2 regions of the Flavobacterium sp. GP15 genome follow, and region 2 is predicted to be linked to the other one. Evidence: riboswitches for the same ligand, from Rfam matches in the RefSeq annotation. Region 2 holds a riboswitch; the other holds the start of a gene.
The links. Region 2 has a riboswitch for S-adenosylmethionine ahead of H2650_RS13370 (homocysteine S-methyltransferase family protein). Riboswitches for the same ligand answer to the same signal wherever they lie in the genome.
Positions count from the first base shown of each region.

Region 1: another riboswitch for S-adenosylmethionine. It lies ahead of H2650_RS11780 (Na+/H+ antiporter NhaC family protein); the one in region 2 lies ahead of H2650_RS13370 (homocysteine S-methyltransferase family protein).

Region 1 covers NZ_JACFTC010000005.1:150,861-159,982, forward strand. Annotated here, with positions in the region: gene H2650_RS11765 (LysR family transcriptional regulator) at 1-25, opposite strand, end outside; gene H2650_RS11770 (hypothetical protein) at 46-2,073, opposite strand; gene fabG (3-oxoacyl-[acyl-carrier-protein] reductase) at 2,141-2,887, opposite strand; gene H2650_RS11780 (Na+/H+ antiporter NhaC family protein) at 3,073-4,395, opposite strand; SAM-I-IV-variant riboswitch at 4,453-4,550, opposite strand; gene H2650_RS11785 (hypothetical protein) at 4,669-5,091, opposite strand; gene sucD (succinate--CoA ligase subunit alpha) at 5,306-6,178, opposite strand; gene H2650_RS11795 (nuclear transport factor 2 family protein) at 6,275-6,637, opposite strand; gene H2650_RS11800 (UDP-3-O-(3-hydroxymyristoyl)glucosamine N-acyltransferase) at 6,639-7,568, opposite strand; gene efp (elongation factor P) at 7,647-8,213, opposite strand; gene lpxA (acyl-ACP--UDP-N-acetylglucosamine O-acyltransferase) at 8,298-9,083, opposite strand.
Region 2 covers NZ_JACFTC010000007.1:40,432-49,553, forward strand. Annotated here, with positions in the region: gene H2650_RS13355 (polysaccharide deacetylase family protein) at 1-242, opposite strand, end outside; gene metF (methylenetetrahydrofolate reductase [NAD(P)H]) at 456-1,412, opposite strand; gene metH (methionine synthase) at 1,479-4,160, opposite strand; gene H2650_RS13370 (homocysteine S-methyltransferase family protein) at 4,611-5,612, opposite strand; SAM riboswitch class I at 5,857-5,962, opposite strand; gene H2650_RS13375 (NAD(P)/FAD-dependent oxidoreductase) at 6,055-7,107, opposite strand; gene H2650_RS13380 (bifunctional precorrin-2 dehydrogenase/sirohydrochlorin ferrochelatase) at 7,208-7,789, opposite strand; gene cobA (uroporphyrinogen-III C-methyltransferase) at 7,852-8,628, opposite strand; gene H2650_RS13390 (HEPN domain-containing protein) at 8,618-9,122, opposite strand, start outside.

The DNA.
Region 1 (9,122 bases), on a different contig from region 2:
AAAAAACTTTTAGTCTAAAATCCATAATCTACTACTTTAGTTTTATCAAAGTAAACCATTATATTTACGAGTAAACCATTCTGTGATCAATAGAATCAATATGAAAATTAACAGCCAAACCCAGTCAATCAATTGCGTTTTTGTACTATTATTTTTTTGGATGGCTTTATATTCTTTATTCTCTAAAAGCACTTTTATTAAAGTATCTACTTGATCTGGATAGTATTCATTTGCTTGGGTTTGTAGCGCTAGTTGCGACATTTTTTCAATATCGGGATTTACAAATTGCTTTTCGATATCAAAATCAAGAATTTCAAAATTACTAGAATAAGTACTATTAGAATTCAATTCTTTTACATTAAAACTATAGTTACCCGCTTTAAGACCGTCAAGATTCACTTTGTAATAATTATTACTTTTTAGTAAATCAAAGCTTTTGGTTTGTTTGGTTTTTGTATTAGTAACCGCAATGGTCAATCGAGCTTTTTCGTCAAACTCATAATTTTTATTAAAATACTGAGCTGTAATTTCAATAGCTTCGCCAAAATTATAAAATCGCTCATGTTCAACAACTAATGATTTTTTGCCCGTACTTGTTGCTAAAAACTGTATTATTTTATCAATAAAAACATCATATTTTTCGAATGATTGATTGTTGATGTGGGATTGCAAACGCCATTTCCAGCTGTTTTCGCCAAGAAGATAAGCGCTTCTCTTGCTCTGGTTTTCAGCAAAAGCTAATAAAGGACTATTCGTATCAATAGTTCTAATTTTAGACGAAAGAAGAACAGATAATGATCCGTTTACGGTAACGGATCCAAAAGCATTTTGCAAAGGAGGTAAATTTTCAAATCCAATATTATCAATTGCAAATAAATTAAACTGTGGGTTAAAGACCGATAAATAATCCTCTTTTTGGCCACTCATTTTAAAGTTTAGATTGTTTTGTTGCTGATTCAGAAAATTAAAATCCGTACTATTTCCAGTAATAATAAAGGTATTTATTCCAGCTACTTTGTTATTCTCAAATAAGGCTTTAAATTCTGTATTGGGTTGGTATAAAATTAAAACATTATAATCTTGTAATGATTTAATATCGTTAGGTTTAAGTATTGTTACTTTACGTTGTGCATTAGTTTCGATTGCTCTTTTTAATGCTCCTAAATCTGGATGACTAATTGCTGAAACAATTGCGATATTCGTTTTTTGGTCAATAACTTCAACCGCAAAATTTTTGGTGTTATTATACGTATTTTTTTCTTTTTCTAAAGATGTAATAGTAGCTTTAAAAACTTGAATTCCTATTTTGTCAGCCGGTAAAAGAACACTAACAGTAGCCGTTTTTTTATAAGTTGTAAATGAAATTCGCTGCTTACTGAGTATTAAGTTTCCTTGTGAAATTACAAAATCAGCAGTAATGTTTTTTGTTCCTGAATAACTTAAAAATGCTTCAACAGGAAATTTATTTTTATGAAAGGCATATTTATTAACATTTAATTGATTGATTTTAATATCTAAAAATGTCGTTGTATCACCTACAATTATTGGGTACACTTTATTTTCAGTACCAAAACTATACACATAATCATTACCTGAAGTTTGATTTCCATCACTGATTAAAATCGTCGGATAATTGGTGTTTTTATAAATGCTTTTAAGGTTTTTGGCAACAACATCAATGTTTGTCTGCGTTCCTTTAAAAGTAAATTTATCTGATGGCTCAAAATCTTCTGAAAACTGATAGGATTGAACCTCAAATTTTTCTTGAATATCCTTATTCGAAATGATTTTTTTATATAATTGTTCAACTTCTTTATTCACATTCAAAAATGAAATGGAACTAGAATTATCAATCACGACAGGTAAAGGTGTTTTTACAATATCTAATCTATTTTTGGTTATTATTGGATTAATAAGCAATAAAAAAATAGAAAAAATGGTTAAAAAACGTAAAAAAGCCAAAAACAAATTGACTTTAGATTTGTTTTTGGCTTTGTAGATATATTGAAAATAGGATAAACCGCTAGCTATTAATAAAGAAACCAGTAATAATAGTATTGCAGTTGTTGTCATATTTTATAGTATATAGAAATTCGTTTTCAGTTTTGATTACAAAAAACTAAAAATGAATCACTTTTTATTAAGTAAGCATTCCTCCACAAACGTTCATAACTTGACCCGTTACGTAACCGCTCATGTCTGAAGCGAAGAACAGACAAGCATTAGCTACATCTTCAGTTGTTCCGCCACGTTTTAACGGAATTCCATCTCTCCAACCTTTTACTACATCTTCGTTTAATTTTGCAGTCATTTCAGTTTCAATAAAACCTGGTGCAATTACATTACAACGAATGTTGCGCGATCCTAATTCTAACGCTACCGATTTAGAAAAACCAATAACTCCCGCTTTAGAAGCAGCATAATTTGTTTGTCCGGCATTTCCTTTTACTCCAACTACAGAACTCATATTAATGATAGATCCCGCACGTTTTTTAAGAAAAGTTTTCTGAATTGCTTTTGTCATGTTGAAAACTGATTTCAAGTTTACATCCATTACTTGGTCAAAATCTTGTTCAGACATACGCATTAACAAATTATCTTTGGTAATTCCGGCGTTGTTAATCAAAATATCTACTGTTCCAAACTCAGCATTAACCGCATCAACAAGCGTTTGCGCTTCATTAAAATCAGCTGCGTTAGATTGATACCCTTTCGCTTTAATTCCAAGTGCATTCAATTCATTTTCTAATGCCATAGCTGATTCTACAGATGAACTGTAAGTAAAAGCAATATTTGCTCCGTGTTTTGCAAAAACTTCTGCAATTCCTTTACCTATTCCACGACTTGCGCCTGTAATTATAGCTACTTTTCCTTCTAGTAATTTCATATTCAAAACTTATTTTAATTTTTATTTTAAGCTATTCCTGCTATCCGCTACAATCTTTTATTTTTTTAAACAAAAAATAAAAGGATTTCCACTTCTATCAGGGCTATCTTATATCTGTCAAATATAGAATATTTACTTTTTTAAAAAAAATACAAAACCATATACATTAATAAAAATACTAGCTTTTAAATTTTAATAATTCGATTCACCCATTTATCCCAAAAATTAGCATAAATAGCTATTAATGTAAAAACAAATAAGAACAAGTGATACCAAGCATTACTAATCAAATCTAAAAAGTTCAGCTTTCCATCTGCAAAGCTTAATATCAAAAGTACTTGAGCTCCATAAGGTAATATTCCTTGAATAACACAAGAAAAAATATCAAGTATGGTCGCGGTTTTCTTTGCACTCAAATTGTATTCATCATTAATTTCTTTTGCAATACTTCCTGTAATCACAATAGAAACGGTGTTATTAGCGATTGCTAAATTGGTTAATCCAACTAAAACACCAATTCCTGTCTGCGCCGATTTCTTACTCTTTATTCGCTTTTTAACTTGATATAAAACGTAATCAATTCCGCCCGCTTTATCAACCATCGCAGCTAAACCACCTGAAAGCATAGAAAGTAAGAATATTTCTGTCATACTGGTAAAACCTTCATATATTTTTTGGGTAAAAACCATAAGCGTAAAATTACCACCAAAATAACCTATAATTCCCGCTAACAATGTTCCTATAATTAAGGTAGAAAATACATTAATTCCAGAAACTGCTAATACAATAACGAGTATATAGGGTATGATAGCAATCCAATTAAAATCAGTTTTAGGGATGGCAACAGAAACAATTTCTGAGTTTAAACCCAAATAGAAAAATACTGCAATTGTAATTATAGCAGCTGGAAAAGCAATAAATAAATTAATTTTAAACTTGTCTTTGAGTTTACAACCTAAAGATTGTGTTGCCGCAATAGTAGTATCCGAAATCATAGAGAGATTGTCTCCTAACATAGAACCACCCAATAATGCACCCGAAATCAAAGGTAATGAAGCACCACTTTTATCCGCTAAACTCACTGCTATAGGACCAATTGCAACAATTGCCCCAACAGACGTACCAGTTGCAGTAGATAAAAATGCGGCAATCAAAAAAATACCTAAAGGAAAATAAGCAACATCAATATTGTTTATTCCCAAATTTACAACAGCATCTACTCCACCAGTAGCTTTACTCACTACAGCAAAAGCACCAGCAAGTAAATAAATAAGACACATCGTCATTATTTTACTTTCACCACAACCAGCAATTAGCGTATTCACTTTATCTTCTGTAGAAGATTTAAAAAGTAGGAAAGCCGCAATTATTCCAATTAAAACAGCAATTGGAGACGGGAAAGCATAAAAATCATCTAGCCAAATACCAACTCCTAAAAAAGTAGCAATAAAAATAAATAAAGGAATTAATGCGAATGGATTACCATTATTTTCACCTTGTTTAGTCATAATCATTTTTTAAATTAAAGGGCTATGACGAAAAACAAAAAAGCAAAACAGGAATAAAAAAACAACATTTTTTCCAAAGGATTTGGCTTATCGTTTTAGCACCTTGCTCGTTGTTGCAGGTTGCTATCTCTATTAAGAGATTCGTGATAACGGGAGCAAAAATAGTACTTATTTTTTTATATAAACAAATAAAAAATACTATTTATGAATTTAAAACAAAAAAAAAGACCTTACCGAAGTAAAGTCTTTCAATTGTATTAGTATAGAAATAACTTAAAAAGCTACATTCCATTTTGGCAATTTTCCATTTTCATCTAAGAAATTTTGTAAAACTTGTGCTTCTACAAATGTTGGAATTACTTTAGAATTATCATTAAAAGTCTCATACCAAACTACTTCAAGTGTGCTAATATCTTCTTTTTTCATTTGTGCTGGCCAAGAATATTTTCTTCCTGTTTTAGCGAATTGGTGTCCTTCGACTATTTTGTCATTCAAACCACCATTTTTAATTTTCAAAGTTCCGTCATTTTGAACAGTTCCAGTAGAACCAACCATAATTAACTCTTTTACTTCACCAACTGCATAAACCAAAAACACACCAGATCCTTCAGATGCATTGCAAACTTCTGCTAAACTATCTTCTGCTGTAAATGAAAACTGATTGGTAACTTTGAATTTTTCTAACTCCTTGTACATATATTATATTTTTATTTGAAATGGTCTTCCTAGATAAAACTCACAAAAATCGGAAAAGTTATCTAAACCATTCGTTTACATTTTTTATTTATCAAAAATAAATCTATTAAACACTATTTTTAATAAAGTGCAAAGGTATTCTTTAATTCCATTCAATAATAAAAAAGCCCCACAAAATGTGAGGCTTTTAATTTTTTTTTATAAATATAAAAGATTATCCTAAAACTTCTTTTACTTTTTTACCAATTTCAGCTGGAGAATCTACTACGTGAATACCACATTCTCTCATAATTTGTTTTTTAGCTTCAGCCGTATCATCAGATCCACCAACAATTGCACCTGCATGTCCCATTGTACGTCCTGCTGGAGCAGTTACTCCTGCGATGAAACCTACAACTGGTTTACGGTTTCCGTCAGCTTTAATCCAATGAGCAGCATCCGCTTCTAATTGTCCACCGATTTCACCGATCATTACGATACATTCTGTTTCTGGGTCATTCATCAATAATTCTACTGCTTCTTTTGTTGTAGTTCCAATGATTGGATCTCCACCAATTCCGATAGCAGTTGTGATTCCTAAACCTTGTTTTACTACTTGGTCAGCCGCTTCGTAAGTTAAAGTTCCTGATTTAGAAACAATACCAATAGTTCCTTTTTTGAAAACAAAACCTGGCATAATACCAACTTTAGCTTCACCTGGAGTAATAATTCCTGGACAGTTTGGACCTATTAATCTTGCATTTCTTTCTTTAACGTAACTGTTTGCTTTTATCATGTCAGCAACAGGAATTCCTTCTGTAATTGCAATAATTACTTTAATACCTGCATCTGCAGCTTCCATAATCGCATCAGCTGCAAAAGCTGGTGGAACGAAAATGATAGTTGTGTCAGCTCCTGCTTGTTCAACAGCATCTTTTACAGTATTAAAAACAGGTCTGTCTAAATGAGATGTTCCTCCTTTTCCTGGAGTTACACCACCAACAACATTAGTTCCGTACTCAATCATTTGAGAAGCATGGAAAGTCCCTTCACTTCCTGTAAAACCTTGAACAATTATTTTGGAATCTTTATTAACTAAAACACTCATGATATATTATTTTATGTAGTTTTTAAAATGGTTATGCAAAAGTATAAAATTGTAAGCACTAAACGGGTATCCCATATTCAGTTTTTTACCACTAAATTAGGATAATTGGCTCATTTGATACCCTCGATATAATTTATTGTCTTTAATTTGCCAAATCACAATAAAATGTGCCAGTAACATTTCTTCTCTAGGGTTCTCAATTGTTTTTACAAAATGAGAATAACGCACTGAAACCAAATCATTTTCGGCAATAATCTGATTGATGCGAACCTTAGATCGAACGTAAGCTTTACTTAAATCGTTAGATAAATTTAATAATGCTTCATAATTTAGCTCAATAAAACCTTTGCTACTGTTCCACTCGACTATAATATCGGGATGTAAAAAATCTTTTATAACTTCACTATCAATTAAAGCATCCGATTTGTAAAATTTCTCAACAATTTCTTTTGAAGACATATTACTTTATTTTTTTTAAAATTTCTGGAATTTTTTTAATATTAGCCAACTGTTTCAATTTCTCTCTTGACTCTTCTATTGGAGTACCAAAATAAGATTTTCCACCTTCAACTGATTTAGTTACTCCAGTTTGTCCCATGATAACAGCCTTTGCTCCTATCGTAATTCCGCTAGTGGTTCCTACTTGTCCCCAAATTGTCACTTCATCTTCAATAATAACACAGCCTGCAATTCCGGTTTGAGAAGCTATTAAACATTTTTTTCCTATCACAGTATCATGTCCTACATGCACTTGATTGTCAATTTTTGTTCCTTCACCAATAGTTGTATCTCCTGTTACTCCTTTATCAATGGTGCAAAGAGCTCCAATACCTACATTATCTTGAATTACAACTCTTCCTCCAGAAAGCAACTGATCAAATCCTTCGGCTCTTTTTTTATAATAAAAAGCATCTGCACCTAAAACTGTTCCTGCATGAATGATTACATTATCACCAATTACAGTATGGTCATAAATAGAAACATTAGAATGGATTAAACAGTTTTTACCAATAACTACATGATTACCTACAAACGTATTTGGCTGAATAATAGTTCCTTCTCCTACAGTTGCAGAAGTAGCTATTGAGACATTTGAAAACTGAAAAGGCTTGAAATAATTTGTCAATTTATTAAAATCTCTGAACGGATCTTCTGAAATTAATAACGCTTTCCCTTCAGGGCAGTCAACATTTTTATTAATTAAAATAATTGTAGCAGCCGAATTTAAAGCCTTATCATAATATTTTGGATGATCTACAAATACTATATCACCGCTGCCAACTACATGAATTTCGTTCATTCCAGTTACAGGGAAATTGGTATCACCAACATATTCACAACCGATAATAGTAGCTATTTCTTCTAAAGAGTAAACTTTTGGAAATTTCATAATTTTTATTAGAAAATTAAAAAAAAAATAGAAAATGTGAAATTTATCTAATTTTCACATTTTCTATTATCAAATTACTTACTCTTTTACGCGTTCCATGTAAGAACCAGAAGTAGTGTCTATTTTAATTTTATCCCCTTCATTGATAAACAAAGGAACATTTACTAGCGCTCCTGTTTCAACAGTTGCTGATTTAGTAGCGTTTGTTGCTGTATTTCCTTTAATTCCAGGCTCAGCATACGTAACTTCAAGTATAACAGAAGCTGGCATATCTACTGAAAGCGGTAAATCAGTTTCCGTATTAATGCTAATCATTACATTTTCTCCTTCTTTTAATAAACCTGGAGAATCTAAAATATTTTTATTTAATGTAATTTGCTCAAAAGTTTCAGTATTCATGAAATGAAATTCATCACCTTCTGGATATAAAAACTGAAATTTATGATTTTCAACTCGTACTTCATCAATTTTATGTCCAGCAGAAAAAGTATTATCTAATACTCTTCCGTTAGTTAAACTTCTTAGTTTTGTTCTAACAAAAGCAGGTCCTTTACCTGGTTTTACATGAAGAAATTCAACTATTTTATAGATGTCATTATTGAATTTAATGCACAATCCGTTTTTAATATCTGATGTAGATGCCATTTATATTTTACTTTTAGCTATTAGCGATTTATATTTTATTTATTTTTCCGACTATTACCAAATTGCTAATAGTCAAGAGTTTTTTTAGTAATTTCCAGAATACCCTTTCATCACGCCTCGAGATGAATTTCTAATGAAATCAATAATTTCATCTCTTTCTGGTGTTGCTTCCATCTCCGCTTCGATAATTCCTAAAGCTTGAGTGGTATTGTAATTTTTTTGATATAAAATCCTGTATATACCTTGAATTTCTCTAATTTTCTCAGAAGAAAAACCACGTCTTCTTAATCCTACTGAATTAATACCTACGTAAGACAAAGGTTCTTTTGCGGCTTTAGTGTAAGGTGGCACATCTTTTCTTAAAAGTGATCCTCCAGAAATCATGGCATGATCACCTATGCTAATAAACTGATGCACTGCAGATAATCCACCAATAATAGCGTGATTCCCTACGGTTACATGTCCTCCTAAAAGTACTCCGTTTACAATTATAACATTGTGACCAATATGACAGTCATGAGCAATATGAGCTGTTGCCATTATAAGACAATTATCACCTATTGTAGTTTGACCCGATGCAATTGTTCCTCTATTGATGGTTACACATTCTCTAATAGTGCAATTATCACCAATAATTGCTAAGGAATCCTCGCCTCCAAATTTTAAATCCTGAGGAACTGCTGAAATAACCGCACCTGGGAATATATTGCAATTTTTTCCAATTCTCGCTCCTTCCATTATAGTAACATTTGATCCGATCCAAGTTCCATCTCCAATAACTACATTATTATGAATGGTTGTAAACGGCTCAATAACTACATTTTTGGCTATTTTTGCGCCTGGATGAACATAGGCTAGTGGTTGATTCATCAGCTATTTTTTAATTTTTTACTAGGTTAAAGCTACCTT
Region 2 (9,122 bases):
AATTTATTTAATTGAGAAACGGGAAGCGTGTTGAATTGAGATATAAAAAAAGTAGCTTTCCAATTGTATCTTTCCAATAATTTATCGGCATTATACCATTCATCAACATAATTATCATCAAAAGTAATTGCAACACCAGCTTGTAGTTTTTTTTCAATTGGCGAAGTAGCATTATCTTCACTTTTACTACAAGAAAATAAAAAAACAATACTCATTAATAGAACGCCAATTTTTAATTTCATTATTTAATATTTATCAGTAATTGAAGCAAAAGAAATATCGAAGTAGAATACTACACTTGTACGTATAATTTGAACAACCGTTCTTATTAAAGACAAAATATTTATTTATACGGGAAAGATACAAATCAACACGAAAGCCAATTACTTTTTTTAATGTTTTTTGATAAAAAAAATAGTGAGAATTATTTTTGAAAGTAAATAAATTCCTCAACATTAAAACACCTGACTTGCTATTTGCCTAATGTTCTCTGATTTTCCCATAGAATAATAATGCAGAACAGGAACCCCAGCAGCTTTTAACTCCAATGATTGTTGAATTGCCCACTCAATTCCAACTTGTCTAATCCCTGCATTATCTTTACATTCCTCTACTGCTTGAATTAAATCCTCCGGTAAATCGATGCGAAAAATTTGCGGTAATATTTGTAAATGTCTTTGTACTGCAAGTGGTTTAATCCCCGGTATTATTGGAACCATAATTCCCATTTCTCTTGCTTTGGCAACAAATTGAAAATATTTAGCATTATCAAAAAACATTTGTGTCACTACATAATCTGCACCTGCATCTACTTTTTCTTTCAATCGTTTTAAATCAGAAAGTAAAGAGGGCGATTCTAAATGTTTTTCAGGATAACCAGCAACGCCAATACAAAAATCAGACTTATTATCCGTATGCATTACATCATGAAGATACTTACCTTGATTCAATTGATCAATTTGTTTTACTAGATCAACAGCGTAATTATTCCCACCATATTGCGCTTTAAAAGACTGCTCCTCTTTCATGGCATCACCACGAAGCGCCATTACATTATTGATTCCCAAATAATGGCAATCTACTAGCAAATACTCTGTTTCCTCTTTTGTAAAACCACCACAAAGTACATGAGGAATTGTATCAACATCGTATTTATGTTTTATTGAGGCACAAATCCCTAAGGTTCCAGGGCGCATTCTAGTTAATTTTTTATCCAATAAGCCGTTGTCTTTTTTAACATAAATAAATTCTTCACGAGAAGTAGTTACATCAATAAACGGTGGCTTAAACTCCATTAAAGGATCTATATTGTCATACAAATCTTGAATACTTTTGCCTTTTTGAGGCGGAATAATTTCAAAAGAAAATAATGTCTCTCCTTTTGCGCCTTCTATATGTTGTGTTACTTTCATTTTAAGTCTTAAAGTTTGAATGTCTAAAGTCTAAAGTCATATCCTTTGGAATTTATGACTATTTTTTTAATCTGCTATATTGGGGTTTAACCATTTCATGGCTACTTCCGTTGGAATACTTCTTCGTTTAGCATAATCAATCACTTGATCTTCCTTTATTTTTCCGAGTCCAAAATACTTACTTTCTGGATTTCCAAAATAATATCCTGAAACAGCAGAAGCAGGCCACATCGCCATACTCTCGGTTAAAACCACTCCTATTTCTTCCTCAACATTTAACAATTTCCATATAGTAGGTTTTTCTAAATGGTCTGGACAAGCAGGATAACCTGGTGCGGGACGAATTCCTTTGTAAGTTTCCGCAATCATATCTTCGGTTGTCAAAGATTCGTCAGCCGAGTATCCCCAAATTTCTTTACGTACTTTTTCATGAAGGTATTCTGCAAAAGCTTCTGCCAAACGATCTGCCATTGCTTTGACCATGATCGCATTATAATCATCTAAATCTTTTACAAATTCTTCTGCCCATTCATCGACACCAAAACCCGTTGTTACACAGAAACAGCCCATATAATCTGTTATACCACTATCTTTTGGCGCAATAAAATCAGACAAAGCTATATTTGGAGCGCCTTTTGTTTTTTGAGATTGCTGGCGCAAAGTCAAGAATTTCTCTAGTACTTTTCCGTTTTCATCACTCAATTCAATATCATCATCATTGACTTGGTTGGCTGGAAAAATGCCGTAAATTCCTTTGGCTGTTAGTTTCTTTTCTTTTAAAATGACTTCTAACATCGCTTTGGCATCCGCAAAAACAGCAGTTGCTTGTTCTCCCACTACCTCATCGGTAAGAATGTCTGGATACTTTCCGTGCAATTCCCAAGTTCTAAAAAAAGGTGTCCAGTCAATGTAAGGAACCAAAACATCTATATCGACTTCAATAACTTTTACACCAATAAAATTGGGTTTCACTGGTTTGTAATTTGCCCAATCCAATTGCAATTTATTTTTTCTTGCCTGTTCTATTGTTAAGAAGTTTTTATCGCGAGATCGGCTCAAGAAAGTCTCTCTAAAAGCATCGTATTCTTCACGAATCGAAGCCATATATATTTTTTTATCACTATTTAGCAAACTTCCCGCAACTGTTACCGCTCTAGAAGCATCGTTGACATGAACTACGGTTTGCCTGTATTGTGGAGCAATTTTTACAGCTGTGTGCGCTCTCGAAGTAGTAGCTCCACCAATCATAATCGGGATTTTGATGTCTTGTTTATCTAATTCTTTAGCCAGATAAACCATTTCGTCAAGCGAAGGCGTAATCAATCCGCTAAGACCAATAATATCTACGTTATGCTCTATCGCAGCTGCAATAATTTTCTCTGGCGCAACCATTACACCTAAATCGACGATTTCATAATTATTACAGGCTAAAACCACAGAAACAATATTTTTTCCGATATCGTGAACGTCTCCTTTTACAGTAGCCATCAATATTTTTCCATTTCCTTGCTTGTCTCCCGCTTGTTTACTGGCTTCAATAAAGGGCAATAAATAAGCAACTGCTTTTTTCATTACACGAGCTGATTTTACCACTTGAGGCAAAAACATTTTTCCGGATCCAAACAAATCACCCACGACATTCATTCCTGTCATTAAATTAATTTCGATCACTTCAATTGGCTTTGCGGATGCTAATCGCGCTTCCTCAACATCTTCTTCAATATATTGATCGACACCTTTTACAAGAGAATGTGTAATTCTTTCTTGTACGGTTCCCGAACGCCATTCTTGAATTGCTTTCTCATTTCCTTTTACATCGCCTTTTACATTTTCGGCAAAATCCAATAAGCGTTCTGTTGCATCATCACGTCTATTTAAAATTACATCTTCTACATGCTCCAATAAATCCTTTGGAATTTCATCGTAAATAGAAAGCATTTCTGGGTTTACAATCCCCATCGTCATTCCGTTTTGAATGGCATGATATAAAAACACCGAATGCATTGCTTCACGAACCGTATCATTTCCTCTAAACGAAAACGAAACATTGCTCACTCCGCCACTAATATGGGCATGCGGCAAGTTTTCCCGAACCCATTTTGTTCCTCTAAAGAAATCTAAAGCATTCAGGCGATGCTCGTCCATTCCTGTTGCAACCGGAAATATATTTAAATCAAAGATGATGTCTTGAGCTGGAAAACCCACTTTATTTACCAAAATATCATACGAACGCTGACAAATTTCTATTCTTCGCTCGTAATTATCAGCTTGACCAACCTCATCAAAAGCCATCACAATTACTGCAGCTCCGTAACGCTTGATTAATTTAGCATGATGAATAAAAGCTTCTTCACCTTCTTTTAAAGAAATAGAATTCACGACACTTTTCCCTTGAACTACTTTCAAACCCGCTTCTATAATTTCCCATTTCGAGCTATCAATCATAATGGGCACACGCGAAATATCTGGTTCAGCAGCGATTAAATTCAGGAATTTTGTCATTGCATAAACACCATCAAGCATCCCTTCATCCATATTAATATCGATGATTTGGGCGCCACCTTCTACTTGCTCTTTGGCAATACTAAGTGCTTCTTCGTATTTTTCTTCCTTGATTAATCGAAGGAATTTTCTAGAACCTGTAACGTTTGTTCGTTCTCCAACATTGATAAACAAACTCTCTGGAGTTATTGTTAAAGGCTCTAATCCTGATAATACAAGGTTTTTTCTTGTTTCTTTTTCTGCCATTTTATTTATTTTTAATTCTAAATCATTTTAAAAATGAAATAGATTTAATCTTTATTTTTCATGTTTTGGGCGTGACCCAAAAAGGGTCGGGCTATCGTTTCAAGTCCTCGCTTAGTTGCGCTATCGCTGCACTTCACTGTGGGCTTTTCACTGCTATCCCTCACGCGGTTTTGTGTGAATACCGCATTCTGTTGTTCATTCCTGCAAGGTTTATATAACCTTGTAGGTATTGGTTTATTAACTCTACTTATGTTTTATACCTACGAGGTTTAAAAAATCTTGCAGGATCAGCTCTATTTTAACTACAAGCTTTAAAAAAATTTGTAGGATAAGCTCTGTTTTATACCTACAAGGTTTAAAAAACCTTGCAGGATCAGCTCAATACTTTTGGAGTTTTAAACAAAAGAGAAATCTTAATTATGTGATTGCTTCGTTTCTGGCAATGACATTTTACATCACCGCCGTCGAAACTCTTGGCTTATAATTCTTTGCAATATCTGCGATTAACTTGATGTGTGCTGGGGTTGTTCCGCAGCAACCGCCTATAATATTTACTAAATTATCGTCTAAATAGGTTTTGATTTGCGCTTGCATTTCCTCTGGTGTTTCATCGTATTCTCCAAAAGCATTTGGCAATCCTGCATTAGGATGCGCCGAAACATTAAATGAAGTATTGTGTGAAAGGGTTTTTAAATAAGGCTTTAACAAATCGGCACCAAGGGCACAATTAAAACCTACACTTAACAATGGAATGTGTGAAACTGAAACTAAGAAAGCTTCGACCGTTTGCCCAGAAAGTGTTCTTCCGGAAGCATCGGTAATGGTTCCAGAAACCATGATAGGAATATCAATATTGCGTTCGTCTTTCACTTCTTCGATAGCGAAAAGCGCCGCTTTAGCATTTAAGGTATCGAAAATAGTTTCGACTAATAATAAATCGCAACCGCCATCCATCAAAGCTTCTACTTGTTGTTTGTATGCCACGCGCAAATCATCAAAAGTTACGGCTCTATATCCAGGATCATTTACATCTGGTGACATGCTTGCTGTTCTGTTGGTTGGCCCTATAGAACCGGCTACAAAACGCGGTTTTTCTGGATTTTTTGCCGTGAATTCGTCAGCTACTTCTCGAGCAATTTTTGCAGATTGAAAATTCATTTCGTAAACCAAATCTTCGAGATGGTAATCGGCCATTCCGATTGTGGTACTCGAAAAAGTATTGGTTTCAATAATATCGGCTCCTGCTTCAAAGTATTTGGCATGAACTTCTCTAATCGATTTGGGTTGGGTTAGCGACAGTAAATCATTATTTCCTTTTAGTGAATGTGGAAAATCTTTGAAACGCACTCCACGAAAATCTTCTTCGGAGAAATTATAACGTTGCAACATGGTTCCCATGGCTCCATCTAAAATAAGAATTCTCTCTTTTATTGCCGTTTGAATGTTTGACATAATAGTTTCAGTTCTTGAAAATCTCTTTTTAGGAGATTTTTACTTTTGATTAATATTTACAAAAGTTCACTATAATGGCTTTTTAGCCCTGATGGAAGCGGTATCCTTTTATTCTGGGGTTCAGAATAAAAGATATAGCGTACAGCAGGAAGAATATTGGCAAAAAAAGCACCAATAATCCGCTCAAAAAGGATATTAAAATGTTGTCAAGAAAAGGTTGGGGAAATACTAAGTGTGTATTCGTGTGTTATCTATCCACATATTTTGTGGTAGAATGTAGCACCTTCTTTATAAAATAAAGGGTTGCTAAGGTTTCATTGGGTCTTTCCCTCCGCCTTTCGTGATAACTTTCAATAAATATAGGAACACTGCAAAGTAAAGACATAGCGTTACTACTTGCAAGTAATAACGCTATATTTTTTAACTATTTTTTGGTAAATTGTTAAACTATTGCTTTTACCACAGCTTTTGGTGCTTCTTTACGAGTACCATCAAATCCGTCAACACCGCTAACGGTAGTGTATTTTAGCACATATTTCTTACCTGGATTAATGATTTGGTAAGCAGCTTGACACATTAAAGTAGCTTCATGAAAACCACAAAGGATTAATTTGAGTTTTCCTGGATAGGTATTTACGTCACCAATGGCAAAAATACCAGGAATATTGGTTTGATAATCTAACGCATTATTTACTTTAATCGCATTTTTTTCTATTTCTAATCCCCAATCTCCAATAGGACCTAATTTGGGCGTAAGACCGAAAAGAGGAATAAAATAATCTGTTTCGATGGTTCTTGTCGCACCATTTTCTTCGAGCAAAATTGATTCTATGCGCTCTGCGCCATTGATACCAATAACCTCAGCTGGAGTAATTAATCTGATTTTTCCTGCTGTTTTTAACTCTTGTACTTTATCAACAGAATCTAATGCTCCTCTAAATTCATTTCTTCTGTGCACTAAAGTTACTTCTGAAGCTATATTGGATAAGAAAATACTCCAGTCTAATGCAGAATCTCCACCACCAGCAATTACAACTTTCTTGTCTCTGAATTTTTCTGGATTTTTGATAAAATACTTGATTCCTTTGTCTTCATAAAAATCGATTCCATCAATAAGAGGTTTTCTTGGCTCAAAACTTCCTAAGCCGCCTGCAATTGCAATAACAGGAGCATGAAATTGTGTTCCTTTATTAGAGGTAACTATAAAAGTTCCGTCCTCTTGCTTATCTATTGTTTCTGCTCGTTCTCCTAGCGTAAATCCTGGTTCAAATTGCTTGATTTGTTCCATTAAATTATCAACTAAATCTCCCGCTAAAACTTCTGGAAATCCTGGGATATCGTATATTGGTTTTTTAGGGTACAACTCTGAAAGTTGCCCTCCTGCTTGTGGTAAAGCATCTAATATATGGCATTTTAATTTTAACAAACCGGCTTCAAAAACAGCAAATAAACCTGTTGGACCAGCTCCTATTATAAGAATATCAGTTTTAATCATTATGTTACTATTTATAGTCATTTTATGAGTTTACAAAGAAACGAATATTTGTTTCTCCTTTTTATGATTTTTATCATTCCTTTAAATTTAAAAGAACTTTTTATATATTTTTTAACGTTTCGGTAATCTTATTCATTTTTTCGACTTTTTCTTCAAAGTTTCCTTTCAAAGTTTTCCGATATTCATTTAAGTTCAATACCATTTTATTAATATCATCTGGAATTACTTCTTCAAAAAACTCTCGTAATCTTTTGGCCGTAGTTGGGGATTTTCCGTTAGTCGAAATTGCAATTTTCACATTCCCTTTTGTAACAATACCACCCAAATAATAATCGCATAAATCAGGCGTATCAGCTATATTACAAATCAAAAATCTTTTTCGAGACAAGTCGTAAATTTTTTTATTTACCTCTAAATCATCCGTACAGGCAATAACCAAATGTCTTTTTTTGAGCATTTTTTTTTTGAATTTCTTCATGGTTAATTTTACAGAATCGTGTTGATGTACTAAATCGACTAGTTCTGGTAAAAATCGTGGAGCAACAACTTCGACAATTGCATTGGGACTGGATTTTAATAAAAAAGATAATTTCTCTAATCCTACATTTCCGCCACCAACAATAAGCACTTTCAGTTGATGCACTTTTAAAAAAATGGGGTAAAGCTGATTCCTCTCTCCCAAATCCTCTCCTAAGGAGATGGAAGCCGAGTCGTGATTATTGGAGTATGATTCTTTTTCTTTCATTATAGTCGTATTTCAGAAGACACAAACTCTTCGTAAAAGCCTTTTAGTTTATTACTTTCTTTAACTACTTCGCCAATTACAATAATTGCTGGGGAACTTAAATTATTTTCAGCGACTACTTTTTGGATGTTATCTATGGTTCCAATTCCAAGCTTTTCTTCTGGAGTTGTTCCGTTTTGAATAATTGCAACCGGCATTTCACCTTTAGATTCATTTTGGAATAAAGCTACAATTTCATCCAGTTTACTCATTCCCATTAAGATCACTACGGTTGCTGTTGATTGAGCCGCCAAAGCTACATCGGTAGATAATTTTCGGGTAGAAGTGGTTCCCGTAATTACCCAAAAACTCTCAGAAACATCTCTTTTTGTCAACGAAATTCCTTGCGAAGCGGGAACTGCTATTGATGAGGAAATTCCGGGGATTACAAAAGTTGGAATTCCAAAACTTTCTACGAATTCAATTTCTTCGCTTCCTCTTCCAAAAATAAATGGATCGCCACCTTTTAACCGAACCACATGACCGTAAGTCAATGCATTATCAACAATCAATTGGTTAATTTCATCTTGCGTATAAGCATGACAGCCCTTTCTTTTTCCAACAAATATTTTCAGTGCTTTTTTAGGCGCATAAGTCAACAATTCGTCGTTTGACAAAGCATCGTACAAAACCACATTGGCTTCCGCCAAAGCTTTTGCTCCTTTGATCGTAAGTAAATCTGGATCTCCTGGACCAGCGCCTACTAAAGTAACTTGAGGTTTTAGTCTATTTTTCATCTTCTAAGTCTTTAGCTCTGAATGCTTCGATTGTATCGAAAAAATGGATTGCTTGTTCTATATATTTTTTAGCGAAAGCCTCAGTAGGTTCGTTTTGATTGATTTGGAAAACTAAATCTCTGAATGAAGTTTCAAAGGAAATTTTATTGGTTTGTACAAAAACACTATCAAATAAATCTATAATTCCGGCCTGATGATTTGTTTTTTGGTTTTCCGAAAGCAGTAAAGCTTTGGCACCATTTACAAAACCAGAATACGCATGATAAATAGCATCTGACCATTTATTTTCATCGAAAGCTTCTTGAGCAAATGTCAATTTATCTTTGGCTTCCAATAAAAGAGTGGCCACTAAATCAATCACAACGCCAGCACATTCTCCTACTCCAACGGCTTTTACGTAATTATCCGCATTTCCCCAATCAACAAAATCAGCTTCTGTAAGGTTGGTTATATCGGCTAAAGGTTTTAATATTTCGTAGAAATATTTCTCGCCT